One region of the Streptomyces sp. NBC_01294 genome, then DNA from elsewhere that is predicted to be linked to it. Evidence: predicted binding sites of a transcription regulator. Region 1 holds the regulator's gene; the other holds the start of a gene.
The links. The regulator HspR, encoded in region 1, represses chaperone genes until heat shock. The targets are predictions, from matches to a motif close to TTGAGNNNNNNNNNCTCAA.
Positions count from the first base shown of each region.

Region 2: a site for HspR is predicted at 7,102-7,120, ahead of lon (endopeptidase La). Genes of this name have one in related genera too.

Region 1 is NZ_CP108423.1:3,796,818-3,811,132, forward strand. Features, by position in the region: gene OG534_RS17035 (pyridoxal phosphate-dependent aminotransferase) at 1-821, shown strand, start outside; gene OG534_RS17040 (glycosyltransferase family 39 protein) at 1,061-2,251, shown strand; gene OG534_RS17045 (YbjN domain-containing protein) at 2,255-2,806, opposite strand; gene clpB (ATP-dependent chaperone ClpB) at 2,987-5,572, opposite strand; gene OG534_RS17055 (pyridoxamine 5'-phosphate oxidase family protein) at 5,700-6,113, shown strand; gene OG534_RS17060 ((2Fe-2S)-binding protein) at 6,248-6,562, opposite strand; gene OG534_RS17065 (hypothetical protein) at 6,559-6,819, opposite strand; gene OG534_RS17070 (helix-turn-helix transcriptional regulator) at 6,922-8,037, shown strand; gene OG534_RS17075 (heat shock protein transcriptional repressor HspR) at 8,110-8,580, opposite strand; gene dnaJ (molecular chaperone DnaJ) at 8,583-9,764, opposite strand; gene grpE (nucleotide exchange factor GrpE) at 9,804-10,478, opposite strand; gene dnaK (molecular chaperone DnaK) at 10,478-12,325, opposite strand; gene OG534_RS17095 (sugar transferase) at 12,647-13,177, shown strand; gene OG534_RS17100 ((Fe-S)-binding protein) at 13,288-14,315, shown strand, end outside.
Region 2 is NZ_CP108423.1:2,675,026-2,689,340, forward strand. Features, by position in the region: gene OG534_RS11765 (sensor histidine kinase) at 1-2,829, opposite strand, end outside; gene OG534_RS11770 (protein phosphatase 2C domain-containing protein) at 3,239-4,012, shown strand; gene OG534_RS11775 (MarR family winged helix-turn-helix transcriptional regulator) at 4,123-4,563, opposite strand; gene lon (endopeptidase La) at 4,683-7,079, opposite strand; gene OG534_RS11785 (DUF4097 family beta strand repeat-containing protein) at 7,272-8,039, opposite strand; gene OG534_RS11790 (sulfurtransferase) at 8,104-9,108, opposite strand; gene OG534_RS11795 (glycosyltransferase family 39 protein) at 9,508-10,893, opposite strand; gene OG534_RS11800 (hypothetical protein) at 10,930-11,517, shown strand; gene OG534_RS11805 (TetR/AcrR family transcriptional regulator) at 11,596-12,252, opposite strand; gene OG534_RS11810 (glycoside hydrolase family 3 protein) at 12,395-14,161, shown strand.

The sequences.
Region 1 (14,315 bases):
ACGAGGTCATCGCCCTGGAGCCGTACTACGACTCGTACGCGGCCTGCATCGCGATGGCCGGCGCGGTACGCGTCCCTGTCACCCTGCGCCCGCACGCCGGCGCCTTCACCCTTGACCTGGACGAACTGCGCGCCGCCGTCACCCCGCGCACCCGCCTGCTCCTGCTGAACACCCCTCACAACCCCACGGGCACCGTCCTCACCCCGGCCGAGCTCACCGCGATCGCCGAGCTGGCGGTCGAGCGCGACCTGCTGGTCGTCACGGACGAGGTCTACGAGCACCTGGTCTTCGAGGGCGCCCACACCCCCCTGGCGGGCTTCCCGGGCATGCGCGAGCGCACGGTCACCATCGGGTCGGCCGGCAAGACCTTTTCGTTCACGGGCTGGAAGGTCGGCTGGGTCACCGCGTCCCCGGAACTGGTCGCGGCGGTCCGCTCGGCGAAGCAGTTCCTCACCTACGTCTCCTCGGGCCCCTTCCAGTACGCGATCGCCGAGGCCCTCGCCCTCCCCGACACGTACTACGAAGCCTTCCGCGCCGACCTGGCCGTCAAGCGCGACATCCTCGCCGACGGCCTCGCGGCGGCCGGCTTCGAGGTCTTCCGCCCGCAGGGCACGTACTTCATCACCACCGACATCACCCCCCTAGGCGAGAAGGACGGCCTGGCCTTCTGCCGCGCCCTCCCCGAACGCTGCGGCGTCGTCGCCATCCCGAACCAGGTGTTCTACGACGACAAGGCCGCCGGAGCCACACAGGTGCGCTGGGCCTTCTGCAAGCGCGAGGACGTCCTGCGGGAGGCCGCCGACCGGCTGCGCCGCCTGTGACCGGCCGCCCCTGACCACGGGCCTGCCCCGGCCCGACCCCGTTCCTGCCCCCGGGCCCGCTCCGCCGTGACCCGGCCCCGCGATGCCCCCTGCCCTGCCCCTGCCCTGGCCGGATCGTGTCGGCTACCGCGTGTGGTTGCGTGGTGGCTGAGGCCGGTGTGAAGCTGACCGCCGTACACGTGCCCGAAGCCCTCACCGTCGGGTGAGCGGACCCACCGAGAGCCGGAGAGTCGGGATACATGGCAACGGGCAGAGCGACCTTGTCCGCGTCGCCCCTGGAGATGCGCGCGGTGCGGGCCGTACGGTCGGCGGCGCCGACGACGGTGATCGCGCTCGGGGTGTTCGCCGCCGTCCGCGGGGCCGGGGTGCTGGTGCTCGCCGTCGGGTCCTGGTGGGCCGGACGGGATCCGGTGCGGGTGCTAGGCAGGTCGTGGGACTCGGACTGGTACCTCGGGATCGCCGCCAACGGCTACGGGCGGACCGTGATGTCGGCCGACCGCATCACCGGCACCGGGCCCGTGCAGAGCGACTACGCCTTCTTCCCGCTCTATCCCACGCTGATCCGGATCGTCTCCGACGTCCTGCCCGGCGGGCTCGTCCCCGCCGCGCTCCTCGTCTCCTGGGTCTGCGCCGCCGTCGCCGCCCTCGGGATCTACCGGGTCGGGGAGCGGGTGATCGGGCCGCGCGCCGGGCTGCTGCTCGTGGGGCTGTGGGCGGCGCTGCCGCACGCGGTGGTCCTGACCCTCGCCTACACCGAGGCACTGCTGGCCGCGTTCGCCGCCTGGGCTCTCTACGCCCTGCTGCGCGAGCGCTGGCTGTGGGCCGCCGGCCTCGCCGTGCTCGCCGGGCTGACCCGCCCCACCGGACTCGCCGTCGCGGCCGCCGTATCGGCCGTGGCCCTGTACACGCTCGTCATACGAAGATCCCGGGCACCCGAGGTGTGGGTGGCCGGGCTGGTGGCGCCGGCCGGCTGGGCCGCGTACGTCCTGGCCGTCGGGGTGAAGGTGGACGACCCGTTCGGCGGCTACTTCGCCGTGCAGCGCGGCTGGGGCTCCCGCTTCGACTTCGGTGCCGGGGCGCTGCGCTCGGCGGAGCGGGTGCTGACCGGCGGGCACGTGCCGTTCGCCACCACCGTGACGGTGATCCTGCTGGCCGTGGCCGGGCTCCTGGCGGTGCTGCTGGTCCTGGACCGCACCCCGCTGCCGCTGCTCGCGTACACCGCGGTCCTGCTGGTGATCACCTTCGGCGGGGCGGGGTACTTCGAGTCCAAGCCGCGCTTCCTGCTGCCGGCCTTCCCGCTGCTGCTGCCGCTGGCCGCCGTCATGGCGAGAGCCCGGCCGCGCACCGCGGTCGTGGTGACCGCGGTGGTGGCCGGGCTCGGTTACGGCTACGGGCTGTACCTGCTGCTGGTGGCCCGCGTACCGCTGTAACGGCTAGTTGGTCTTGTCGCCGTTGTCGTCACCGTTGTCGTCGCCGTCGGTGGAGTCGATGTCCTTCTCCAGGCCGAACTGCTCGACGAGCCACTTGTCGAACTCGATGGACGCGCGGACCCAGCTGACCGTGGAGGACACGAAGTGCTCCAGGTTGACGCCGGTGCCGATCAGCATCTGCGCCTCACCGATCAGGCGGACCGAGCCGTCGTCGTGGGTGTGGCTGTAGACCTTCGGCCACAGGGTGCGGCGGTTCCAGTCGTCGATCGACTCGAGAAGCTGCGGCTTCTCGTCGATCTTGTGCGGACGGTCGTAGAAGGTCCGCACGGAGAAGACCTGCTGCTCGTCCTCGCCGCGGAACATGAAGTACGTGCGGAAATCCTCCCACGGCGCCGCGAGGTCACCCTCGTCGTCGACGACGTACTTGAGCTCCATCTGCTCCAGAAGCTGCTTGACCAGATCCTGGTCGGGGACGACGGGGCCCGCCGGTCCTGTGGCCTGCGGTTCGGGCTGCTGCCCTCCGAAGTTCGGAATCGAGGCCGGGTCGATGCTCACCGTGTACTTCCCTTCGTGCGGATACATGCATCCTCCCCCATCCCGCCCACCCCGTGTCCAGCCCCGGCCACCCGATCCGCTGCGGGCGGACACGAAGGGCGGACACGAAGGCGGACACGAAGGCGGACAGGAAAACGGACACAGGGTCCGGCACCAGGACGGAGCCGGGGGGCTCCGGGGTCAGAGCGCCTTGCCGACCAGCAGGCCCTCGCCCGCCACGTCGACCCGCACGGTGTCGCCGTCCCTGATCTCGCCGGACAGGATCTCCTTGGCCAGGCGGTCGCCGATCGCCGTCTGGATCAGGCGGCGCAGCGGCCGGGCGCCGTACGCCGGATCGTTGCCCTTGTCCGCCAGCCAGGCCAGTGCCTCGGGCGTGACGTCCAGGGCCAGGCGCCGGTCGGCCAGGCGCCGGGCGAGGCGGCCGATCTGGAGCTCGGCGATGTGCGCCAGCTCGTCGCGGCTCAGGGCGGAGAAGACCACCAGGTCGTCCAGGCGGTTGAGGAACTCCGGCTTGAAGCTCGCCCTGACCACGTCCAGGACCTGCTGCTTCTTCTGCTCCTCCGGCGTCACCGGATCCACGAGGAACTGTGATCCCAGGTTCGACGTGAGGATCAGGATGGTGTTGCGGAAGTCCACGGTCCGGCCCTGGCCGTCCGTGAGGCGGCCGTCGTCCAGGACCTGCAGCAGGATGTCGAAGACCTCGGGGTGGGCCTTCTCGACCTCGTCGAGGAGCACCACGCTGTACGGGCGGCGGCGGACCGCCTCGGTCAGCTGGCCGCCCTCCTCGTACCCGACGTAGCCGGGCGGGGCGCCGACGAGACGGGCCACGCTGTGCTTCTCGCCGTACTCCGACATGTCGATGCGGACCATGGCCCGCTCGTCGTCGAAGAGGAAGTCGGCGAGCGCCTTGGCCAGCTCCGTCTTGCCCACGCCCGTCGGGCCGAGGAAGAGGAAGGAGCCGGTCGGGCGGTCCGGGTCGGCGATGCCGGCGCGGGTGCGGCGCACGGCGTCCGAGACGGCCCGTACGGCCTCGCCCTGGCCGATCAGCCGGCGGCCCAGCTCGTCCTCCATGCGCAGCAGCTTCTGGGTCTCGCCCTCCAGGAGGCGGCCCGCGGGGATGCCGGTCCAGGCGCCCACCACGTCCGCGATGTCGTCGGGGCCGACCTCGTCCTTGACCATCGTCCCCTTGGACGCCTCGGCCTCGGCCTCCGTGGCCTCCGCCAGCTCGCGCTCCAGGGTCGGGATCTCCCCGTAGAGCAGCTTGGAGGCGGTGTCGAAGTCGCCGTCGCGCTGCGCGCGCTCGGCCTGTCCGCGCAGGTCGTCCACGCGCTCCTTGAGCTCGCCGACCCGGTTGAGGGACTGCTTCTCCTTCTCCCAGCGGGCGGTCAGGCCCCGCAGGTCCTCCTCCTTGTCGGCGAGGTCCTTGCGGATCTTCTCCAGGCGCTCCATCGAGGCCGGGTCGGACTCGTTCTTCAGCGCCAGCTCCTCCATGCGCAGGCGGTCGACCGAGCGCTGGAGCTCGTCGATCTCCAGCGGGGAGGAGTCGATCTCCATGCGCAGCCGGGACGCGGCCTCGTCGACGAGGTCGATGGCCTTGTCGGGGAGGAAGCGGGAGGTGATGTAGCGGTCGGAGAGGGTCGCGGCGGCCACGAGCGCGCTGTCGTTGATGACCACCTTGTGGTGGGCCTCGTAGCGGCCCTTGAGCCCGCGCAGGATCGCGATGGTGTCCTCGACGGACGGCTCGGCGACCAGCACCTGCTGGAAGCGCCGCTCCAGCGCCGGGTCCTTCTCGATCCGCTCGCGGTACTCGTCGAGGGTGGTCGCGCCGACCATGCGCAGCTCGCCGCGGGCCAGCATGGGCTTGAGCATGTTGCCCGCGTCCATGGCGGAATCGCCGCCGGCGCCCGCGCCGACGACCGTGTGCAGCTCGTCGATGAAGGTGATGATCTGGCCGTCGCTCGACTTGATCTCGGCGAGCACGGTCTTCAGCCGCTCCTCGAACTCACCGCGGTACTTGGCGCCGGCGACCATGGCGCCGAGGTCCAGGGCCACGAGGCGCTTGTTCTTCAGGGACTCGGGGACGTCGCCCTTGACGATGCGCTGGGCCAGGCCCTCGACGACGGCCGTCTTGCCGACGCCGGGCTCGCCGATGAGCACCGGGTTGTTCTTCGTGCGGCGCGAGAGGACCTGTACGACGCGCCGGATCTCGTGGTCGCGGCCGATGACCGGGTCGAGCTTGCCCTCGCGCGCGGCCGCCGTGAAATCGGTGCCGAACTTCTCCAGGGCCTTGTACTGACCCTCGGGGTCGGGGCTGGTCACCCGCCGTCCTCCTCGTGCGTTCTCGAATGCGGCGAGCAGCTTCTCCGCGGTCGCGCCCTGGGCGGTGAGGACCTCACCGGCCGCGCCGCCCTTGGCCGCGATGGCGATGAGCAGGTGTTCGGTGGAGAGGTATTCGTCGCCGAGCCTGCCGGCCTGGGCGTCGGCCTCGGCGAGTACGGCGAGCAGGTCGCGGGTGGGCTGCGGGGGCGCGACCGTGGATCCGGTGACGCTGGGCAGGGCGGCGAGCAGCCGCTCCGCGCCGCCGCGCACGGCGGCCTGGTCGGCGTCGGCGGCGACCAGCAGGTCGATGACGTTCTCGTTGTCCTCGCCGGCGAGCAGGGCCAGCAGCAGGTGCGCGGGGGTCAGATCCGCATGGCCGTCCTTGACGGCCCTGCTGGTGGCCGCGTTCAGCGCGTCCCGGCTCTTGTTGGTCAGCTCGGCGTCCACTGCGTCTTCTCCTCTCCGGAGGGTACAGAACTCACTCTGACGAACTCTGACAGAATCAGCGTATGCAAAGTTGAGTCTATTCCACTCAAGGCAGCTGAGGACACCATCGGGCCGTACCCTTCGGGCCATGTCCCCTGACGTACTCAACCCGACGCCCGAGTACCTCGCCTTCTGGCGGGAGCGGCACGTCTGCACGCTGACCACCCCGCGCCCCGACGGCACCCCGCACGTGGTGCCGGTGGGCGTGACGTACGACCCGGAGGCCGGGCTGGCGCGGGTGATCAGCAACAAGCACAGCAAGAAGGTCCGCAACGTCCTGGCGGCGCAGGCCGCGCAGCCGGGCGGGGCGCGGGTCGCGGTCTGCCAAATGGAGGGGCGCCGCTGGGCCACCCTCGAAGGGCGTGCGGTGATCCGCACGGACGCGGCGTCGGTCGCCGACGCGGTGGCGCGCTACGCGGAGCGCTACGGGCGCACGCCGGCACCCAATCCCGACCGGGTCGTCATGGAGATCATCCTGGACCGGGCCATGGGGCGCGCCTGAGCCGTTGATCCTTCATCTTGTCCGGTTCAGGCACTGGACGCGGACATCACAACGGCGCCATCGTGGTCAGGTCCACGATGGCGCCGTTGTGTGGGGGTAGCGCCTGAGCGATCTGCAACGACGGGGGAATCGCTTCAGGCACTGCGGGGGGTGGCGGTGGTGATATCGGGTTCGAAGAGCTGGTGATCGCGCTGATCGAGATTGACGAAGACCATTCCGTAGCGCACCTCGCAGCGGACGGGCTGCGGCGCGCCCCGCGGGCGGCGCAGGCACCGGTAGGCACGTACGTCCTCGTCCTCCTCGCGCACGACGACGATCGGTTGGCCGAACAGGGTGACCATCACCGAGTCGCCGGGGTGGGGGATGGCCGTGGCGAGATCGATGAACTGCCAGCCCGATCGGTAGGCGGAGGCCATCTCGCGGCGGAAGCCGCGATCGTCGGGGGTCATGCGGACACCGTCACAGGAGCGTCGGTCCAGCCTGTATCGGCCTTCCCGTCGTCCAGCGGGCCGCTGGTCCAACCGGTGTCCGCGTACTTGCCCACGGGCGCCGTCGTCCAGCCTGTGTCGAACTCCGTGCTCGTCAGGCTCGATCCCTGACCGTCCCTAGCGCTCCCCGCGTCACTTTCGACGGCGCTGACTGCCCCAAAAACCGCAACGGCGGAGAAACCTATGGCAAGCACCGAGCGAAGCATTCTCTTGTACATGGTCGGCTTCGTCCTCACTTGATGGAATCCTCTCCCCCGCGTGACAGACGATGGCTCATTCAGGCACGTCAATGCCACAGGGACGATGCATCATGTTCTTGCATGTTCAGGACCCTGGGGGGTGGAGATTTGACACGGAACGACACAAACCCGACACATCCCCACCCCGTCACGTCCATGTGCACCGAGGGAACGAGGCTCTACGCGACTGCACTGAGCACCGGCCGGATCGCCCGGGGCGAGATCCAGAACGCCCCCTGCCTGCTTGAATTCGCTCTTCTGCAGCCCGACCCGGATGACGCGAACCAACTGCGTCCGGTTCCCCCGTCCGTCGCTTTGGCTCAACGGCTCCATCCGATTGAACGCGAGATCCAGGACCGCCGACGCAGCGCTGTAGATCTCACCGACACTTTCGAGCCTTTCCTCGCCATCAGTGCACAGAGCCCGGCCAACACCCACGCCATCACGGTGCTGGAGGGCTTCGAGCGGATCAACGCCGCCCTGAACCTCGCGACGGCCGAATGCCACACCGAGGTCCTGACGGTCCAACCGGGCGGCGCCCGGCCCTCCGTGGCCCTCACGCAGGCCCTGGAGCGGGACCAGCCGCTGATCGACCGCGGGGTCAGCATACGGACCCTCTACCAGCACACCGCGCGGCACAGCCAGGGCACGCTCGCCTACGTGGACCGGATCTCCACGGGCAAGGTGGAGATCCGCACCCTCGAAGAGCTGATAGAACGCCTCATCATCTTCGACCGCACGGTCGCCTTCATCCCGGTGAGCGACGACCGCCGGGTCGCACTGGAACTGCGCCACCCGGGCCTGGTCGACTACCTCATCAAGGTGTTCGAGCAGCTGTGGCACCGGGCCGTGCCGCTGCAGGAGGAAGTGACCTACCGCAGCACCCCAGGCGGGATCTCCGGCGTGCAGCGGACCATCGCCCAGCTCCTCATCGAGGGCCACGTCGACGAGGCCATCGCCCGCCGCCTCGGCATGAACGTCCGCACCTGCCGCGCCCACATCGCCAAGCTCGCCACCACCCTCGGCAGCGGCAGCCGCGCCCAGCTCGGCTACCTCATCGCCCAGTCCGGCATCCTGGGCCGGCCCTCCGGCCCGGACACGGACGCGCATGCGGACATGGACGCGGACGCGCACCAGGAGCACGACCGGGAGCCGGAGCAGGACCGGGACCCGGACCGGGACCGGGAAGGCCTCTAGAAAGCCCTCAGGCCCCGCCCTGGGAGGGGCGGAGCCTGGAGGAGTGCACAGGGACCGGGTGCAGCGACCGGGTCAGTCCATCGGGCGCTTAGGGCTGGGCCGCCAGACCACCAGGGCACTGCCCGGCTGCGGAGGCTGGTACGGGACCAGGTCGCGCCGGTACGAGGCGTGCACCTGGGCCTCGCGGGCCTGCAGCGTGGCCGCCGCGCCCTCCACCGCCGCGGAGAGCTCGGCCACGCGCTGCTGGAGCGCGGCGACCTGGTTCTCCAGTTCGATGATCCTCTTGATGCCCGCCAGGTTGATGCCCTCGTCCTGGGACAGCGCCTGCACCGTGCGGAGCAGTTCGATGTCGCGGGCCGAGTAGCGCCGGCCGCGGCCGGCCGTACGGTCCGGGGAGACCAGACCGAGACGGTCGTACTGGCGCAGGGTCTGCGGATGCAGGCCCGAGAGCTGGGCGGCCACCGAGATCACGTAGACCGGGGTCTCGTCGGTGAGCTGGTAGCCCCCGCCCAGGCGGGAGGACTGTCGTCGGCGGCCGTCCATGGTCATGCTCCCTTCGCGGACTCGAACAGCGCGGAGCGCGGGTCCTCGGACTCCGTCGCCTCGCGGTACATCTCCAGCGCCTCGCGGGCCTTGTCGGACAGCTCGGTCGGGACCGCGACCTCCACCGTCACCAGCAGGTCGCCGCGGGATCCGTCCTTGCGGACCGCGCCCTTGCCGCGGGCCCGCATGGTGCGGCCGTTGGGGGTGCCCGGCGGCAGCTTCAGCGTCACCGAGGGGCCGTTCAAGGTCGGGACCTTGATGTCGGCTCCCAGCGCCGCCTCCGCGAACGTCACCGGCACGGTCACGGTCAGGTTGTCGTCCTTGCGGCCGAACACCGGGTGGGCGCCGACGTGCACCACGACGTAGAGGTCGCCGGCGTGACCGCCGCGCTCGCCCGGCGCGCCCTTGCCGCGCAGCCGGATCCGCTGGCCGTCGGAGACGCCCGCCGGGATCCGGACCTGCATGGTGCGGGAGCTGCGGGCGCGCCCGCTGCCCTTGCAGACGTCGCAGGGGGTCTCCGCGATCAGGCCGCGGCCCTTGCAGTCCGCGCAGGGGTCGGTCAGCGAGAAGCCGCCGCCGCTGCCCCGCGAGACCTGTCCGGTGCCGACACAGGTCGGGCACACCCGGGGGGTGCCGTTCTTGTCGCCGGTGCCCGAGCACGCCTTGCAGGGGGCCTGGGAGGACATCCGGAGCGGGACCGTGGCCCCGTCCACCGCCTCCGTGAAGGAGAGGGTGACCTCCGATTCGACGTCCTGGCCGCGGCGCGGCTGGGTACGGGTGCCCGCACCGGCGCCGGCGCCGCGGTTGAAGAGGCCGCCGAAGACGTCGCCGATGCCGCCGCCGAAGCCGCCGGCCGCGCCGCCGCCCTGCTGCGTGCCCCCGAAGAGGTCGCCCAGGTCGAAGTTGAACGAGCCGCCGCCGCCCGGCCCGGGGCGGAAGCCACCGTTGCCGAACAGGGCGCGCGCCTCGTCGTACTCCTTGCGCTTCTTCGCGTCGCCGAGGATGTCGTTCGCCTCGGAGATCTCCTTGAAGCGCTCCTCGGCGGAGGCGTCGCCCTTGTTGGCGTCCGGGTGGAACTCGCGTGCGAGCTTCCGGTACGCCTTCTTGATCTCGGCCTCGGTGGCGTCCTTCGGGACACCGAGGACCTTGTAGTAGTCCTTCTCGACGAAGTCCTTCGTGCTCATCCCCGGTGTCCCTCCTCTCGTGCCTCTACATGTGGTGCATCAGCCCTTGTCGGGGGCATCCGCGTCCTTGTCCGACGGCGCTTCGCCTTCCGCGACCGCTGCGTCGGAGCCCGGGGACTTGGGGGCCGCACCCGGCTGGGGCTCGGCCACCGCGACCCGTGCGGGGCGGATCGTACGCTCGCCGATCCGGTACCCCGGCTGAAGGATCGCCACGCAGGTGTCCTCGGTGACATCCGGCGCGTACGAGTGCATCAGGGCCTCGTGGATCGTCGGGTCGAAGGGCTCGCCCTCCTTGCCGAACTGCTGCAGACCCATCTTGGCGGCGACCGTCTCCAGCGATTCGGCCACCGACTTGAAGCCGCCGACCAGCTCGCCATGCTCCCGCGCCCGGCCGATGTCGTCCAGGGTCGGGAGCAGTTCCGTCAGGAGGGAGGCGACCGCGATCTCCTTGACGGTGATCCGGTCCCGCTCCACCCGGCGGCGGTAGTTCTGGTACTCCGCCTGGAGCCGCTGGAGGTCCGCGGTGCGCTCGGAGAGCGCGGTACGGGCCTGGTCCAGCTGCGCCAGCAGGGCTACGTCCTGCGCGATGTCCCCGGCCGGGGCCGCCCCCTCCGCCTTGTCGGCGGAGTCGGCGGCCTTCGGTTCGGCGTCGTCCTGAGCGGCGTCGGCGGGGACTTCGGGCTTCTCATCGAAGCCCGGGGTCTCCTCCGACATCAGGCAGCGCCGCCCTTCGGCTTCTCGTCGTCGACGATCTCGGCGTCGACGACGTCGTCGTCGGCCTTGGCCTGGCCCGCGTCACCGGCGGCGCCACCGGCCGCCTGGCCGGCCTGGGCGTCGGCGTAGATCGCCTGGCCGAGCTTCTGGCTGACTGCGGCGAGCTTCTCCGTCGCGGTGCGGATCTCGGCCGTGTCCTCGCCCTTGAGCGTCTCCTTCAGCTCGGAGACGGCGGTCTCGACCTCGGTCTTGACGTCGGCCGGGACCTTGTCCTCGTTGTCCTTGAGGAACTTCTCCGTCTGGTAGACGAGCTGCTCGCCCTGGTTGCGGGACTCGGCCGCCTCCTTGCGACGGGAGTCCTCGTCCGCGTACTGCTCCGCCTCCTGGCGCATGCGGTCGACCTCGTCCTTGGCGAGGGAAGAGCCGCCGGTGACGGTCATCTTCTGCTCCTTGCCCGTGCCGAGGTCCTTGGCCGTGACGTGCATGATGCCGTTCGCGTCGATGTCGAAGGAGACCTCGATCTGCGGGACGCCACGCGGGGCCGGCGGCAGGCCGGTCAGCTCGAACATGCCGAGCTTCTTGTTGTACGCCGCGATCTCGCGCTCGCCCTGGTAGACCTGGATCTGCACGGACGGCTGGTTGTCCTCGGCCGTCGTGAAGATCTCGGACCGCTTGGTCGGGATCGTGGTGTTGCGCTCGATGAGCTTGGTCATGATCCCTCCCTTGGTCTCGATGCCGAGGGACAGCGGGGTCACGTCGAGGAGCAGGACGTCCTTGACCTCACCCTTGAGCACGCCCGCCTGGAGGGTCGCGCCGAGGGCGACGACCTCGTCCGGGTTGACGCCCTTGTTGGCGTCCTGACCGCCGGTGAGCTCCTTGACGAGCTCGGCGACGGCCGGCATGCGGGTGGAGCCGCCGACCAGGACGACGTGGTCGATCTCGGACAGGTTGATGCCCGCGTCCTTGATGACGTTGTGGAACGGGTTCTTGCAGCGGTCGAGCAGGTCCGCGGTCAGCTGCTGGAACTGGGCGCGCGTGAGCTTCTCGTCCAGGTGCAGGGGGCCCTCGGCGGAAGCCGTGATGTAGGGCAGGTTGATCGTGGTCTCCGTGGAGGAGGACAGCTCGATCTTCGCCTTCTCGGCGGCCTCGCGCAGACGCTGGAGCGCCATCTTGTCCTTGGACAGGTCGACGCCGTGGCCGTTGGCGAACTGCTTCACCAGGTAGTCGACGACGCGCTGGTCCCAGTCGTCGCCACCGAGGTGGTTGTCACCGTTGGTGGCCTTGACCTCGACGACACCGTCGCCGATCTCCAGGAGCGACACGTCGAAGGTGCCGCCACCGAGGTCGAAGACGAGAATGGTCTGGTCGTCCTTGTCGAGACCGTAGGCCAGGGCGGCGGCCGTCGGCTCGTTGACGATGCGCAGGACGTTCAGGCCGGCGATCTCACCGGCCTCCTTCGTCGCCTGACGCTCGGAGTCGTTGAAGTAGGCCGGGACGGTGATGACCGCGTCCGTGACCTTCTCACCCAGGTACGCCTCGGCGTCGCGCTTCAGCTTCTGCAGGATGAAGGCGCTCATCTGCTGCGGGTTGAAGTCCTTGCCATCCAGGTTGATCTTCCAGTCAGTGCCCATGTGGCGCTTGACGGAGCGGATGGTCCGGTCCACGTTCGTGACCGCCTGGCGCTTGGCCACCTCGCCGACGAGGACCTCACCGTTCTTGGCGAAGGCGACGACGGACGGCGTGGTCCTGGCGCCCTCGGCGTTGGTGATGACGGTGGGCTCGCCGCCTTCCAGAACGCTGACGACGGAGTTAGTGGTGCCCAGGTCGATGCCGACCGCACGTGCCATTTCGATTCCTCCAGCTGACTTGAGTGGAACAGACTCAACCATGCCGCATCGCTGCGCTTGCGTCAACAGAGCTGAGTCGGGTCGGCTCAACCTTTAGGTCGCACTTACGCGCAATCTTGAGGACCCGGGCGCGGCCCAGCCCTCCTGGGCTCCGCCCCAGACCCCGCTCCTCAAACGCCGGAGGGGCTGCATTTCAGCCTCGCCGGCGTTTGAGGAGCGGGGTTCGGGGGGCGGAGCCCTGACGGCGGAGCCGGGGCCGAACGGGGCACCCCGGCCGCGCGCCACCGCAAGACCGCCGGAGGCGTACGGCACGGTGCTGGCATGCCCCTCACACTCACCGCTCCGCGGGTACGGGTACCCGCCGCCCCACCGGCGAAGCGGGTGCTCGACCTCGTCGGGGCAGTGGTCCTGCTCGCCGTGCTCGGCCTGCCACTCGGTGCCATCACCGCACTGCTGTACGCGACCCAGGGCGGCCGGCCTTTCATCCGGGACCCCGCCGCCGGCCTGGCCGGACGGCCCTTCCGCACGTGGCGGCTGCGCACCGCCGACACCGGCCGGCTCGGCGCGGCCCTGGACCGCTGCGCCCTCGACGGCCTCCCCCAGCTGCTCAACGTGCTCCGCGGCGAGATGTCACTGGTCGGGCCGCGCCCGCAGGCCCGTACGGACCGCCCCGACCGGCTCTTCGTACGCCCCGGAATGACCGGCTTGTGGCAGGTGAGTGCGCGCTCGGACCTCCCCTGGGAGGAGATGGCTCTGCTGGACCGGCATTATGTGGAGAACCACTGGCTCGGGATGGACCTCGCGATCCTGGCGCAGACCCCGCGTGCGGCGTACCGGCAAAGGGTCGCCTGAGCGACACAGATCACCGCACGCTCAGCTACATTGCGGCGTCGGGAATGGGTAACCTCAAGCCTTGACTTCATAAGTTACCGCTTAGTAAGTGCCGCCCGAGGAGCCCTCCCATGCAACTCGCCGCGATCATCGTGTCGCTGGTCCTGACCGTGGTCGGCGTCGCGCTGCTCGCCCGAGCCGTGGCGCAGATCTACCGCTTCGTGAAGCTCGGCCAGGCCGTGCCGGCCGGCAGCCGCACGGACGACCCGAAGGCCCGAACGCTCACCCTCGTCCGGGAGTTCCTCGGCCACAGCCGCATGAACCGGTGGGGCATCGTCGGCTTCGCGCACTGGTTCGTCGCGATCGGCTTCCTGACGCTGCCGCCGACCCTGGCGCAGGCCTACGGCCAGCTCTTCGAGGCCGACTGGGTGCTGCCGATCCTCGGCGGCTTCCTGCCGTTCGAGATGTACATCGAGTTCATCGGCCTGATGACGGTCGTCGGCATCGTCGTCCTGATGGTGATCCGCCTGCTCAGCCTGCCCTCGCGGGCCGGCCGCAAGTCGCGCTTCACCGGCTCGAAGGCCTGGCAGGCGTACTTCGTCGAGTACGTCATCCTCACCATCGGCCTCGCGATCCTGTGCCTGCGCGGCCTCGAGGGCGCGATCCACCACGTGGACTCGTACGAGCCGGCGTACTTCGTCTCGTACCCGCTGGTCCTGGCCTTCGAGGGGCTCTCGGCGAGCGCGCTGCAGAACGCCATCTACTTCACCGCGATGATCAAGATCGGCACCTCGCTGATCTGGATGATCGTGGTCTCGCTCAACACCAACATGGGTGTCGCCTGGCACCGCTTCCTCGGCTTCCCGAACATCTGGTTCAAGCGGAACGCGGACGGCGCGGTCGCGCTCGGCGCGCTCCAGCCGATGACCAGCGGTGGCAAGGTCATCGACTTCGAGGACCCGGGCGAGGACGACGTCTTCGGCGTCTCGCAGGTCGAGCAGTTCTCCTGGAAGGGCATCCTCGACTTCTCCACGTGTACGGAGTGCGGTCGCTGCCAGTCGCAGTGCCCGGCCTGGAACACGGGCAAGCCGCTGTCGCCGAAGCTGCTCATCATGTCGCTGCGCGACCACGCGCACGCCAAGGCCCCGTACCTGCTGGC
Region 2 (14,315 bases), 1.1 Mb from region 1:
GGGGACGACCCGCGCGAGCAACTCCTCGGCCGGAGCCACCGCAGGCACCACGAACACCTGCTCGGCAGGCGGCAGCACCGCGTCGGCATCGCCCGCCACGGCCGGGACCCCCTCGCCGGAATCCGGCACCGCGAAGGCAGCCGGATCCGCGTCCGGGACGACCCGCGCGAGCAACTCCTCGGCCGGAGCCACCGCAGGCACCACGAACACCTGCTCGGCAGGCGGCAGCACCGCGTCGGCATCGCCCGCCACGGCCGGGACCCCCTCGCCGGAATCCGGCACCCCGAAGACAGCCGGATCCGCGTCCGGGACGACCCGCGCGAGCAACTCCTCGGCCGGAGCCACCGCAGGCACCACGAACACCTGCTCGGCAGGCGGCAGCCCCTCCACGACCGGAGCCACCGCAGGCACCACGAACACCTGCTCGGCAGGCGGCAGCCCCTCCACGACCGGAGCCGGAGCCGGAACGGTGAAGACCTGCTCGGCAGGCGGCAGCACCGCTTCGTCGGCCGGAGCCGGGACGAGGGACGCCTGCTCGTCCGGCGCGGTGGCCATGTCGACCGGGACGGGCTTCGACTCCTGCTCCGACTCCGGCTCCAGCTCGGGCTCCAGCTCGGGCTCGGGCTCCGACGTCAACGTCGACTCCGACTCCGACTCCAACGGCGACTCCGACACCGGCTCCGGCCCCGACTCCGGGCCAGCGGCATGCGCGCCGCGGGGCCGGGCCGGGAGCGTGTTCTCGTTCGCCTCCGCGATCACGCCCGGCAGGCGCAGCGCGGGCGCGCCCGGCGTGGCCAGGGTGTGGACGGGCGAGACCGGCGGGGTGGCGGGCAGCAGCGCCGCCGGGACGACCACCAGGGCCTCGGTCCCACCGTACTGCGGGGCGCGCAGCTCCGCGGTGACCCCGTGCCGTGCCGCGAGCCGCCCGGCCACGTACAGGCCGAGGCCCAGGCCGTGTTCCGCCTCGGACTCCTCGTCGTACGCCTCGGGCGTGGACAGGCGGGCGTTCAGCGATTCCAGCCGGTCCCCGGTGATCCCGATGCCCTCGTCCACGACGGACAGGACCACCTCACCGGAGTCCAGCAGCCGGCCGGACACCTTCACCTTGACTTCCGGCGGCGAGAACGTCGTCGCGTTCTCCAGCAGCTCGGCCAGCACGTGCGAGATGTCGTCGGCCGCGTGCCCCGCGACCTGGGTGTAGGAGGGCAGCGCCGCGAGGTCCACGCGTTCGTAGCGCTCGATCTCGCTGACGGCGGCCCGCATCACGTCGACCAGCGGTACCGGCAGGCCCTGCCCGTGGCCGTGTTCCTGACCGGCCAGGACCAGCAGGTTCTCGTTGTGGCGGCGCATCACGGTCGCCAGGTGGTCCAGCTTGAACAGGGTCGCGAGCCGGTCCGGGTCCTGCTCCTTGGACTCCAGCTCCTCGATCACCGCGAGCTGGCGCTCCACCAGGCCGAGGGTCCGCAGGGACAGCGAGACGGAGGTCGTCGACATGACGCGGCGGTGCTCCTCCAGCCCCGCCCGCAGCTTCGACAGCTCCTCCTCCAGCACCTCCCGGCTGGAGTTCAGCGCCTCGTTGCGGCCGATGATCCGGCGCCGGTCGGCGTCGAGTCCGGCGATCCGGGTGTGCAGGGAGACCGTCTGGTCGCGCACCGCGTTCAGATGGCGCACGACCTCGGCGAACTCGTCGTTGCGGCCCGTGAACCGCACCGGTTCGACCGAGCCCTCCGGCGTCGCCAGCCGCTCCGCGCCGCGCCGCAGGACCGACAGCGGCCGGGTCAGCGACCGCGCCACGGCGGTCGAGAAGCCGACGGCGACCAGGAACAGCACGCCCAGCAGGGCGACCATGATCTCCAGTCGGGTCACGTCGTCGTCGCGCAGGGAGGCGAGGGCGGAGGCCCGCTGGCCCGCGAGGGTGGACTCCACGGTCCGCATCCGGTCGATGCGGGCGGTGAGCGCCGTGCCGACGGCGGCGCCGTCGGTCCTGCGGTCGGCGGTCGTCAGGGTGGGCCGGTCGGTGAGCCGCTTGAGGTAGTCCTCGGCGGTCTTGACCTCGGGGCCGGTGACGGTGGCGGTGAGGGTCTGGCGCACGTCGGGCCGTGCGGCCCGCGCGAAGTCGTCCAGGGCGCCCAGTTCCCGTACGCGCGCACGCTGGGCGGCGGTGGTGAGTTCGTCGACCGCGGCCGAGTTGGGGAGCTGCTCACCGCGGGGGACGGCCAGCGCGGCGAGCAGCAGTCCACGGGTGGCCGAGGCCTGTTCCACGGCCTGGCCGAGCGGGGCCAGCGGACGGGTGGTGGTGAGGGCGGCTTCGGCCCGCGGCGGGGTGAGCTCGGCGAGCCGGTCGCCCGGGGCGAGGAGTTCCGTGATGACGCCGGTGTAGGCCTGGTGGGTGGCGAGGGCGGTGCCCTTGCCGTCGATGGCCTCCGTACGGACGGTCGCGACGCGGGCGAGGGCCATGGCGAGGGGCTCGTCCACCTCGGTCGCGGCCTCGGAGATCTGCCGGTCGGTGCGCAGGATGCGTTCCTGGAGGGCGCCCTTGGCGGCGCCCGGACGCCCCTTGGCGGCGTACTCGACCACGGCGTCGCGCTCGTCGGCGAGGACGTGCGCGAGGGTGAGGATCTGCCCGGTCTGCTCCGCGAGGGAGACCAGCCGCTGGGAGTCGTTCAGCTCCCTCGCGGCGGTGACGACGGCGGGGGCTCCGGCCGCCAGGACCGTGAGCCCTGCGACGGCGACGCCGACGACCAGCCGGCTGCGCACGCGGACGTGACGTCCTGCGGGGGCCGGGCCGTCGGCGGCGGTGCCGTTCTTCCGAGACCGCTTCTTCTGCACCGGTGCTCGCAATCCTGTACGTGTGCTTTTTCTCGTCTACTCGTGTGGCCGAGGTAACGGCCGGTCAACAAGTAAACGCCCCCTGCCCCCTCGTACCGCCTCAGACCTTTGCAGCGTGTTGGGGAGAGAGCCGCACATCGCCCACCCGGCCACTCGAACGAGTGAACATCACGAATAAGTTGGCGACCAACTCGGACACCCCGCCCCAGAGCACCGTCGTGGACAGGTGGTTGAAAGATCGATACGGGCTTTGGCAGTATGCCCGCCCACATCCCCACCCCCGCCCCCTCCCTGCCGCCCGGGTCTTCCCGGCCCGCGGACGAACGGTCCGCGGGCGGGCCCGCCCGCCCCTCCCGCTCCGGTACGGACCTGAGCCCGCCTTCCGCCCGCCGCCCGGCAGAATGCCGGCATGCGCATCGACCTCGCCTCGGCCCCCGGCCACCAGGAACGCCCCAATGAGGACTGGGTGTCGGCCGCGATCCCCGCTTCGGGCGGCGGCGTCCTGGTCGTCCTGGACGGGGTCACGCCGCCGCGCGGCGAGGACGGCTGCGTGCACGGAGTGCCGTGGTTCGCGGCCCGGCTCGGCGGGCGACTGACCGAACTGTCGGGATCGCGACGGGACATGCCGCTGGACCGGATCCTGGCCGAGTCCGTCCGCGCCACGGCCGAAGCCCATCACGACACGTGTGACCTTTCTCACCCCCGCACCCCGCAGGCGACGGTCGTCCTGGTCCGCTGGGACGAGGCGTACGTGGAACACCTCGTGCTCTCGGACTCCGTCCTGCTCCTCCAGGCGCCGGGGGGCGAGGTGACCGCGGTGCTCGACGACCGGCTGGACCGGATCCCGCGGGAGGTGCTGGGCTCGGTGGCCGCGACGGACGCCCTGCGCAACGCGGAGGGCGGGTTCTTCACGGCGGCCGCGGACCCCGCGGTGGCGGCCCGGGCGGTGACCGGGCGCACGCCGCGGGGGCAGGTGCGGGCGGTGGCCGCGCTCACGGACGGGGCGAGCCGGTGGACGGACACGTTCGGGGAGGGCGACTGGGCCGACTGCCTGACGGTGCTGCGGAAGGAGGGCGCGCAGGGCCTGATCGGCCGGGTCCGCGCCATCGAGTCCGACCCGGCCCGCCCGTCGGGCCGGTACAAGCGGCACGACGACGCGTCGGCGGTCTACGCGGAGCTGTAGCCGCGGTTCGCCGCGGAAGCCTCCGCGGGCGCGGCTCCGTAACCCGGCCACGCCGCGCGCCGGCCTCCGCCGGTGGCCGGTGATCCCGGCACGCCCGGCGGTCGGCTCCCCTACTCCGCTCCCGCGTTCAACTGGTTCAGCAGCCGGGCCAGTTCCGCGACCTCGCCGCGGTCCCAGTCGGCGAGCTTGCGCATGTACTGCTCGCGCCGCGCGCCCCGTACCCGCAGGAACCGCTCGCGGCCCTCCTCGGTGAGGCCGACCAGGAAGGCCCGCCCGTCGGCGGGGTCCGGCTCGCGGGCCACCAGCCCCAGGACCTCCAGGGCCCGCAACTGCCGGCTCATGGTGGCCTTGCCCACCCCGAAGTAGGCGGCGAGCTCGGTGGCGCGCTGCCGTCCGGCCGCCTCCAGGCGTACGAGGAGCCCGTACGCGGCCGGCTCCAGCTCGGGGTGGAGCTCGCGGGCCATCTCGCCGGACGAGGCGCGGGCCCGCCGGAGGAAGACGGACAGCTCCCGCTCCAGGGCAAGGAACTCCTGGTCTTCACTCCCGTGCACGTCCCGCTCCTTCGATGGTGTGTGGCACCTCGGTTCGGTGCGGGACCAGTATTTCGCAGCGGGCAGGCCGACGGCCCGGGACCCCGCCGGAGCGGGATGCCGGGCCGTGCGGCCGGCCGTCACGCGGCGGCGGTGACCGCCACCTCCGCCCGGTCCAGGGCGATCTCCAGGACTTGGCGCACGTCCGTCACCGGGTGCACCTCCAGCCCCTCCAGCACCTCGGCCGGTACGTCGTCCAGATCGGCCTCGTTGCGCTTGGGGATGATGACGGTGGTCAGCCCGGCCCGGTGCGCAGCGAGCAGCTTCTGCTTGACGCCGCCGATCGGCAGGACGCGCCCGGTCAGCGAGACCTCACCGGTCATGGCCACGTCCGTGCGCACCTGCCGCCCGGACAGCAGCGAGGCGAGCGCGGTCGTCATGGTGATGCCCGCGCTCGGGCCGTCCTTGGGCACGGCGCCCGCCGGGAAGTGGATGTGCACGCCCCGGTCCTTCAGGTCGGCGACCGGGAGTTCCAGTTCCGCACCGTGCGAGCGCAGGAAGCTCAGCGCGATCTGCGCCGACTCCTTCATGACGTCGCCGAGCTGGCCGGTGAGGGTCAGACCGGCCGCGCCCGTCTCCGGGTCGGCCAGCGAGGCCTCCACGAACAGCACGTCGCCGCCCGCGCCGGTCACCGCGAGGCCGGTGGCCACACCGGGGACCGCGGTACGCCGCTCGGCCGGGTCCTGGGCGGACTCCGGCACGTGGTGCGGGCGCCCGATCAGGCCCCGCAGCTCGCCGGCACCGATCCGGAAGGGCAGTTCGCGCTCGCCCAGTTCGTGCTGCGAGGCCACCTTGCGCAGCAGGCGGGCGAGGGACCGCTCCAGGGTGCGCACGCCCGCCTCGCGGGTGTACTCCCCGGCCAGCTTGCGCAGGGCGTCCTCCTCCAGGACCACCTCGTCGGTGGCGAGCCCGGCCCGCTCCAGCTGGCGCGGCAGCAGGTGGTCTCGTGCGATGACGACCTTCTCGTCCTCGGTGTACCCGTCCAGACGGACGAGCTCCATCCGGTCGGCCAGCGCCTCCGGGATGGCCTCCAGGACGTTCGCCGTGGCCAGGAACACCACGTCGCTCAGGTCGAGCTCCACCTCCAGGTAGTGGTCGCGGAAGGTGTGGTTCTGGGCCGGGTCCAGGACCTCCAGCAGGGCGGCCGCCGGGTCGCCTCGGTAGTCGGAGCCCACCTTGTCGATCTCGTCGAGCAGCACCACCGGGTTCATCGACCCGGCCTCCTTGATGGCGCGGACGATCCGGCCCGGCAGGGCGCCGACGTAGGTCCGGCGGTGTCCGCGCACCTCCGCCTCGTCCCGTACGCCGCCGAGCGCGACCCGGACGAACTTGCGGCCCATGGCGTGGGCCACTGATTCCCCGAGGGAGGTCTTTCCGACCCCGGGAGGTCCGACGAGCGCGAGCACGGCACCGCCGCGCCGCCCGCCGATGACGCCCATGCCGCGCTCGCTGCGCCGCTTCCTGACGGCGAGGTACTCGGTGATGCGGTCCTTCACGTCGCTCAGCCCGGCGTGCTCGGCGTCCAGCACCGCCCTGGCCCCCTGGATGTCGTACCGGTCCTCGGTGCGCTCGTTCCAGGGCAGTTCCAGCACGGTGTCCAGCCAGGTCCGGATCCAGGAGCCCTCGGGCGACTGGTCGCTGGACCGCTCCAGCTTCTCGACCTCCTTGAGCGCGGCCTCCCGCACCTTCTCGGGGAGGTCGGCGGCCTCGACGCGGGCCCGGTAGTCGTCGGACTCCTCGCCGTCCTTCTCGCCGTTCAGCTCGCGCAGTTCCTTGCGCACGGCCTCCAGCTGGCGGCGCAGCAGGAACTCCCGCTGCTGCTTCTCGACGCCGTCCTGGACGTCCTTGGCGATGGACTCGGCCACGTCCTGCTCGGCGAGGTGGTCGCTGAGCGCCTTGACCGCGAACTTCAGGCGGGCGACCGGGTCGGCGGTCTCCAGCAGTTCGACCTTCTGGGCCACGGTCAGGAAGGGCGAGTAGCCGGAGTTGTCGGCCAGCGCCGACACCCCCTCGATCTGCTGGACCCGGTCCACGACCTGCCAGGCGCCGCGCTTCTTGAGCCAGCTGGTGGCGAGCGCCTTGTACTCCTTGACGAGCTCGGCGACCGACCCGGGCAGCGGGTCGGGCACCTGCTCGGTGACGGTCTCGCCCTCGACCCAGAGCGCGGCCCCGGGGCCGGTGGTCCCGGCCCCGATCCGGACGCGGCCGACGCCGCGGATGAGCGCGCCGGGATCGCCATCGGAGAGCCGGCCCACCTGCTCGACCGTCCCGAGCACCCCGGTCCCGGCGTACTTGCCGTCGACCCGCGGCACGAGCAGCACCCGGGGCTTCCCGCTGCCCGCCGCCGCCTGGGCCGCTTCCACGGCCCCGCGCACCTCGGCGTCGGACAGGTCCAGCGGAACCACCATTCCAGGCAGCACGACCTCGTCGTCGAGCGGCAGCACGGGCAGGGTGAGCGTTACGGACGTCGAAGCCATGATCTTCCCTCCGGCAGTGAAGTTGAGCTATGCCGACTCAATGCATGTGCGCCTCCCGATGTTCCCCAACACCCGTTCGCCCGGGGCGAACGGCCGCGGGTGTGCCTGTCGCGGCTGCCCCAGGCGGTTGGCTGGCGGTTTCGCCAACCGCAGGCCCGCTACGGCACTCGGCCACCGCCCCCGTGACGTCCGTCACACGGCGGAGATGCGGATGTCGCCCGAGGAGGTCTTCACCGCGAGGCTGGAGGACGCCGAGGGGTCCGAGGCCGACCGGATGTCGCGGGCGCCGGAGGCGGTGGAGACGTCGAGCCGGTAGGGGGCCGGGGGGACCTCCAGGGTGACGCCGCCCGAGGAGGTTTCGGCCTTGACCGAGGTCGGGGCCTTCGCGAAGCCCAGGTGGGTGTCGCCCGAGTCCGATCGGACGTCAGCACTCGTGCCGGACAGGCCGGTGGCGCTGACGCCGCCCGAGGAGGTACGGATCTTCAGCGGGCCCGCGATGCGCTCGGCCCGGACCTCGCCGGAGTCGGCCTCCAGCTCGGCGGCCGCCACGCCCGTCACGGTGAGGCGGCCGCTGCTGCTCTCCAGCTTGACCGTGGCGGAGGCCGGTACCTCCAGGCGGTAGTCGATGTAGCAGCTTCCGGTGCAGCCGTTGGAGAAGGTGAGCACGCCGGCGCTGACCTGCTGGCCGGGCGTGGGGACGGTGTCCCCGCGGTAGTGGACGGTACGGCGGACCGTGACGCCGGGGCCGTTGCCGGGGGTGACCTCGATCGAGCCGGACCGGGCGTCCGTCACCTCCACCGCGGTGACGGCCTCGGTGACCGTGGCATCGGCGGTCACCGTCTTCTTCGGCCCGTCCACGACGGAGCCGTCGGAGAGGGAGCAGCCGGCCAGGAGGAACCCGGCCCCGAGGGCGGCGATCGCGGTGCGGACGAGGCGGTGTGACGAGGCGTGAGTGGTCATGAACCGATTCTGACGACGGATCGACGCCCGGCCGATGAGGCCCGTACCCGGCCTCTCGGTGGGGTTAACCCCCCGTCGTGCGCAGGTCCGTGGTCACCGGGCGCAGCGGGGAGGGCAGGCCCCACTCGCTCCAGGAGCCGTCGTACACCGCGATCTCCCGGTACCCGGCGAGGTCGGCGCCGAGGGCCAGCACGCAGGCGGTCACACCGGAGCCGCAGCTGAAGTAGAGCCGCTCCCGGTCCCCGGTCAGCGCCTCGAAGGCCGCGCGGAGTTCGCCGGCGGGGCGCATCAGCCCTCCGGGGCCCTGGAGGTCGGCGAACGGCAGGTTGACCGCGCCCGGCATGTGGCCGCCCCGCAGCCCCGGGCGGGGTTCGGGGGCGGTGCCGGCGAACCGTTCGCGGGTGCGGGCGTCGAGGACGGCCGCGGCCGGGTCGGCCAGGGCCCGCGCGACGGTGTAGGCGTCGACCAGCAACCCGGCGCGGGGCCGGGCGGTGAAGGAGCCGCGCGGGCCGCCGTACTCCGGGCCGACGGCCTCGACGGGCAGGCCGGCGGCCGTCCAGGCGGGCAGTCCGCCGTCGAGGACGGCGGCCCGGTCGAAGCCCATGGCGCGCAGCATCCACCAGGCGCGGGCGCTGGAGTAGAGGCCGGCGCCGTCGTACACGACGACGGTGTCCGAGTCGTCGACGCCCAGGTCCCGCACCGCCTCGGTGAACTCCGCGGCCCCGGGCATGGTGTGCGGGGCGGGCGCGTCGTGGTCGGACAGGGCCCCGTCGAGGTCGAAGGGCCGGGCGCCGGGGATCCTGCGAGCGGCTCCGCGATGGGCGCCGACGGAGGCGTCGAAGACCACCAGCCCGGGCATCCCGATCCGCTCGGCCAACCACCCGACCCCGACCAACGGCCCGGGCCCCCCGCGGAGGGCCCCGGCGGCGGCCGCACCGGGCTCGGCCCCTGCGGCCCCGGCTGCGTTGGGCACGGCCCCTGTGGTCTCGCCCCCACCGGACTCGCGCTGTCCGGGCTCGGCCCGTCCGGGCCCCGGCTCGCGGGACGCGGGGCTCTGGTACGTGGGCATACGGCACCTCCTGAAGGCCCGGCGCACCGCACCCGCCCGCTGGGTCGGCCCGGCCCGCCGGCTGTACGAAGCGGTCGCCCCATCCTCCAGCCCGACTTCACCGGCCCCACAACCACCCTGCCCCGAGCCTCCCTTGCCCCCTCGGCCGCATCACCCAGCCCCGCCGGCGTTTGAGGCGCGGGGTCCGGGGCGGAGCCCCGGGAAACGGCGCGGCACCCGGCCACCGGGCCAGGAAGCCCACGAAATCGAACCAGCCCCGCCCCCGCCACACGCCGACCAGGCCGCAACACCCAGCCCCGCCGGCGTTTGAGGCGCGGGGTCCGGGGCGGAGCCCCGGGAGACGGCGCGGCACCGGACCGCCGGGGCCAGGCCCTGCCCGGTCGAGCCGGCCCGCAGGGCTCAGGCGCCGCAGCCGCCCGGGCGGGCGTACACCGCGATCCGGGCCCCGCGGGCCTCCGTCATCGAGCACAGGTCGAAGCCGGCGGCCAGTTCCTCCCGCTTGGCCGCCTCCCCCGGGTACGGGTCCAGCGGCTGGCCCGCCGGGTCCAGCAGGGCGATCACCCGGGGCGAGGCGAGCAGCGCCGCGCGGATCCGGTCCGCGGACAGCTCGGCGCCCTGGAGGCTGCGCGAAGCCGCCGGGCTGCGGTCCAGCGCCACGTCGCGCAGCTCCCCGTAGACCTCGGGCGAGGACAGCAGCCACTCGCGCCTGCGCGACGGCATGAACACCACCGCGTCCCCCGGCCGGGCCCGCTCCCGCACCACCGCGGCCACCGCGAGGGCGTCGTCCTTGCGGCTCTCGGGCGTGCGCAGCCACACCGACCAGATGCCGAACGGCACGAGGAGCGCGCCCGCCAGCACCCACGGCCACCACCCGCGGGCGGACGCGAGCCGGGCCCCCGCCAGCAGGGCCAGCCCGGCCAGCGCGTAGAGCACGTACCGGTCGACGTACCAGGGGTGCACGAGGGAGATCACCATCAGCAGCCCGGGCGGCAGCAGGACCAGGGGAAGCGCCACCCGTACGAGGTCCTTCGCGGCGCCCCGCGCGAGCAGCAGGGCGGCGGCGCCCACCACCCCGTACGCCGCCCAGTCCTGCCAGCTCGGCCGCCCGAGCCAGCCGAGCTGCTGCTGCGCCTGCCGCGCGCTCACCACGGCCAGCGGCAGCAGCAGGACGAGCACGGCCGCGGCGCTCCACCGCCAGCCGCGCGAGCGCCAGGCCGTGAAGGCGTGGGCGAACAGGGCCAGCACCGCGAACTCGTGCAGCCAGCAGCCGATCAGCAGCACCACCGCGTACGCCGCCCACCGCTCCCGCAGCATCAGGTACGTCGCCCACACCACCGCGGCCGCGACCAGGGCGTACGAGCGCCCCTCCTGGGCGTACATCTGCACGGGCGGCAGGACGGCGTACACGCAGCCGGCGATCAGCGCGGCCCGCTCCCCCGCGAGCCGGTGGGCGATCGCGGCCACCCCGACGGCCGCGAGGGCGGTGGCGGCGACGGAGGGCAGCCGCAGGGCCCACAGGCCGCCGTCCCAGGCCTGGAACACCCCGTGCATGAGCAGGTAGTGGAGGCCGTGCACCGCGTCGACCCGGCCGAGCAGTTCCCCGATCCCGCCGAGCGGCCGGTGGGCCACCTGCCAGGTGACGGACTCGTCGCGCCACATGCTGCCGCCCCGCTCCAGGCCCCAGAGGCCGAGGAGCACCGCGAGCAGCGGCGGGAGCAGGCGCCAGGGGGCGATCCGGCTGATGACGGCCTCCGGGTGCTGTCGGAACGGGTGTGCGGACTCCATACTCGGGGGTGGGCCCGAGTTCCCGCGGAGGTGGGTGTGCGCGCGTTCAGACCGGTGGCTGCGTCGCTGCTGAGTGTGATGGTGCTGGCGGGGTGCGGGCCGTCCGGTCCGGCGGGCGGTGACGACACGCCCCCGAAGGCTTCCACGGAGCCGAGCGCGAGCGCGACCGCGAGCCCGGGCGCGACCGGGGGCGCGAGCCCCGCCCCCGATGCCACCACGAGCCCCGGCCCGGCCACGAGCACCGGTCCCGGCGCGAGCCCCTCCGCCGACCGGCTGCCCGCCCCCGGCGAGACCCTGGTCCGGGTCACCCAGAGCGGCGGCTTCGCCGGCCGGACCCACACGCTCATCGTCAAGGGCGACGGCTCGTGGACCCGGCTGGACGTCAAGGCGAAGCCGGAGGACACCGGAAAGCTGTCGGGGCCGCAGCTCGCAGCCCTGCGCACCGCCCTGCGCGACGCGGACTTCGCCCGGCTGCCCAGGATCTCGACGGGCGGTCCCACGATCTACGACGGCTTCTTCTACTCCTTCGTGCACGGCGGCCACGAGGTCGCCGCCGACCAGGGGTCCCTGCCCCCGGCCCTGCAGAAGGTGCTGGACGCACTGCCCCCGCTCACGGCGAGCTAGGGGCACACGGGGGCGAGCGGGCGAGCCCGCCCGGTTCCCGGGGCTCCGCCCCGGACCCCGCTCCTCGAACGCCGGAGGTCAAACGCCGGAGGCGCTGGGACTCCCCGCCGAGATCTCCCGCAGCAGCCGGTCAAGGAACCCGCGCAGCCGCGCCGGCATGTCCACGCTCCCGGGCGCCAGCACCCACTGGATCTGGAGGCCGTCCATGACGGCGAGGACCTCCCGGCCCACGGCCTCGCAGTCGGTGTCCGGGCGCAGTTCGCCGCGGGCGACGCCCGCCTCCAGCAGGCCGACGGTGTAGTCGAGCACCCGGGCGTAGCGCTGCGTGAAGTAGGCGTGTGCGGGATGCCCCGGGTTGGCGGCCTCGCCGACCAGGGTGTGGAACATCCGGACGATGCCGGGCCGCCGCTCGTTGTCCGCGGCGAGGGCGACGACCGTGGTGAAGTGGGCGGCGACCGACTCGGCGGGCTCGCTGAACAGCCGCTCGACGTCGTGCTGCTCGCTCTGGGCGAGCACCGACAGCAGCAAATCCTCCTTGCTGCGGAAGTGGTGCAGCAGCCCGCCCTGGGTGATCCCGCAGCCGGCCGCGATCCGGGCCAGCGAGGACGCGTGGAAGCCCCACTGCGCGAAGTGCTCGACGGCGGTGTCGAGGATCTTCTGCCGGCGGGCGTCGCCCACCGCATAGGTCCCCCGAGCCGGACCCTTCGACGCGGTGCGCCCCTTCTCCTGTGCCATGCGGACCACCCTAGACGCGCCCGTTTCCGGCCACCCGGACCCAGTGATCCAGGTCACTTTTCAAAAACCTAGCAGGTGCACGGTTTTCACCCTTACCTTGGCTCTGCCGATCCGCCCGGTCACGTGCTCCAGGAGCCCCGCCATGAACGCAACGCCCGCTTACAAGGACGCCTCGCTCCCCGTGGACCGGCGCGTGGAGGACCTGCTCGCCCGGATGACGCTGGAGGAGAAGGCCGGCCAGCTCTTCCACTCGATGCTGATGATGAACGCGGACGGCACCCCGGTCACCGAGACCGACGGCTCGATGCTCCCCTTCACCACGCCCGAGCTGATCGAGGACCGCTTCCTCTCCCACTTCAACCTGCTCGGCAGCCACGGCGCCCGCGAGATGGCCCGCTGGCAGAACGCCGTCCAGGAGATGGCCGCGGGCACCCGCCTCGGCATACCGGTCACCCTCTCGACCGACCCGCGCCACACCTTCACCGACAACATCGGCGCCTCCTTCAACGCCGGCGCCTTCTCCGCCTGGCCGGAGGCCCTGGGCCTGGCCGCCATCGGCGACCCCGAGCTCGTCCACCGGTTCGCCGACACCGTCCGCCGCGAGTACCTCGCCGTCGGCTTCCGCGTCGCCCTGCACCCGCAGATCGACCTGGCCACCGAGCCCCGCTGGGCCCGCCAGTCCGGCACCTTCGGCTCCGACGCCCGGCTGACGGGCGAGCTCGTGGAGGCGTACGTACGCGGCCTGCAGGGCCCGGCGCTCGGCCCCGGGTCGGTCTCCGCGATGGTCAAGCACTTCCCCGGCGGCGGCCCCCAGAAGGACGGCGAGGACCCGCACTTCGCGCACGGCAAGGAGCAGGTCTATCCGGGCGGCATGCGCGAGCACCACCTGGAGCCGTTCAAGGCGGCGATCGCCGCCGGGTGCGCGCAGATGATGCCGTACTACGGCCAGCCGATGGGCACGGACTGGGAGGAGGTCGGCTTCGGCTTCAACCGGGGCGTGGTCACCGGCCTGCTCCGCGAGGAGCTCGGCTTCGAGGGCATCGTCTGCACCGACTGGGGGCTGCTCAACGACGCGACGATCTTCGGGCAGACGCACCCGGCGCGCGCCTGGGGCCTGGAGCACCGGTCCGTGGCCGAGCGGGCGGTCCGCGCCCTGGAGGCCGGCTGCGACCAGTTCGGCGGCGAGCAGTGCCCCGAAGTCGTCGTGGAGCTGGTCCGCTCGGGCCGGATCGCCGAGTCCCGGATCGACGAGTCCGTGCGCCGCCTGCTGCGCGAGAAGTTCACGCTCGGCCTGTTCGAGAACCCGTACGTGGATCCGGACGCGGCGGCCGAGACGGTGGGCCGGGCCGACTTCACGGCCCTGGGCGCCGCGACCCAGCGCCGCTCGCTCACGGTTCTGACAAATCCGGAAGGATTCCTTCCGCTCTCCGCGAAACCGAAGCTGTACGTGCGGAACGTGGACGAGACCGTCGCCGCGGCCTACGGCGAGGTCGTCACCGACCCGGCCGACGCGGACCTGGCCGTACTGCGCCTGCGGACCCCGTACGAGCCGCGCGAGAACATCTTCGAGTCCTACTTCCACTCGGGTTCGCTGGCCTTCCCCGAGCCCGAGCTGGCCGACGTCCTGGCCCTCCTGGACCGGGTCCCCACCCTGGTCTGCATCAACCTGGAACGGGCCGCCGTCATCCCGGAGATCGCCGCGCGCGCGGCGGCCCTGATCGCCGACTACGGCGCCTCGGACGCCGCCCTGCTGGACGTGGCGTTCGGCCGCGCGAGCCCCGGGGGCCGCCTCCCGTTCGAGCTCCCGCGCTCGATGGAAGCCGTCGCGGCCTCCCGCCCCGACGTGCCGAACGACACCCACGACCCGGTCTTCCCGCACGGCCACGGACTGACCCTCCAGGGGGTCTGAAACGGCGAGGCACCTGACCGGTCTCGCCCGCCGGGTGCCGGTCCCGTGGGGGGTCCGGCACCCGGTACATCTCATTCCATTTACTGATGTCCAGCACATATGCCATGTCCGTACCCCACGTAGCCGCAGGCCGGTGCCTCCTCTACGCTGCACC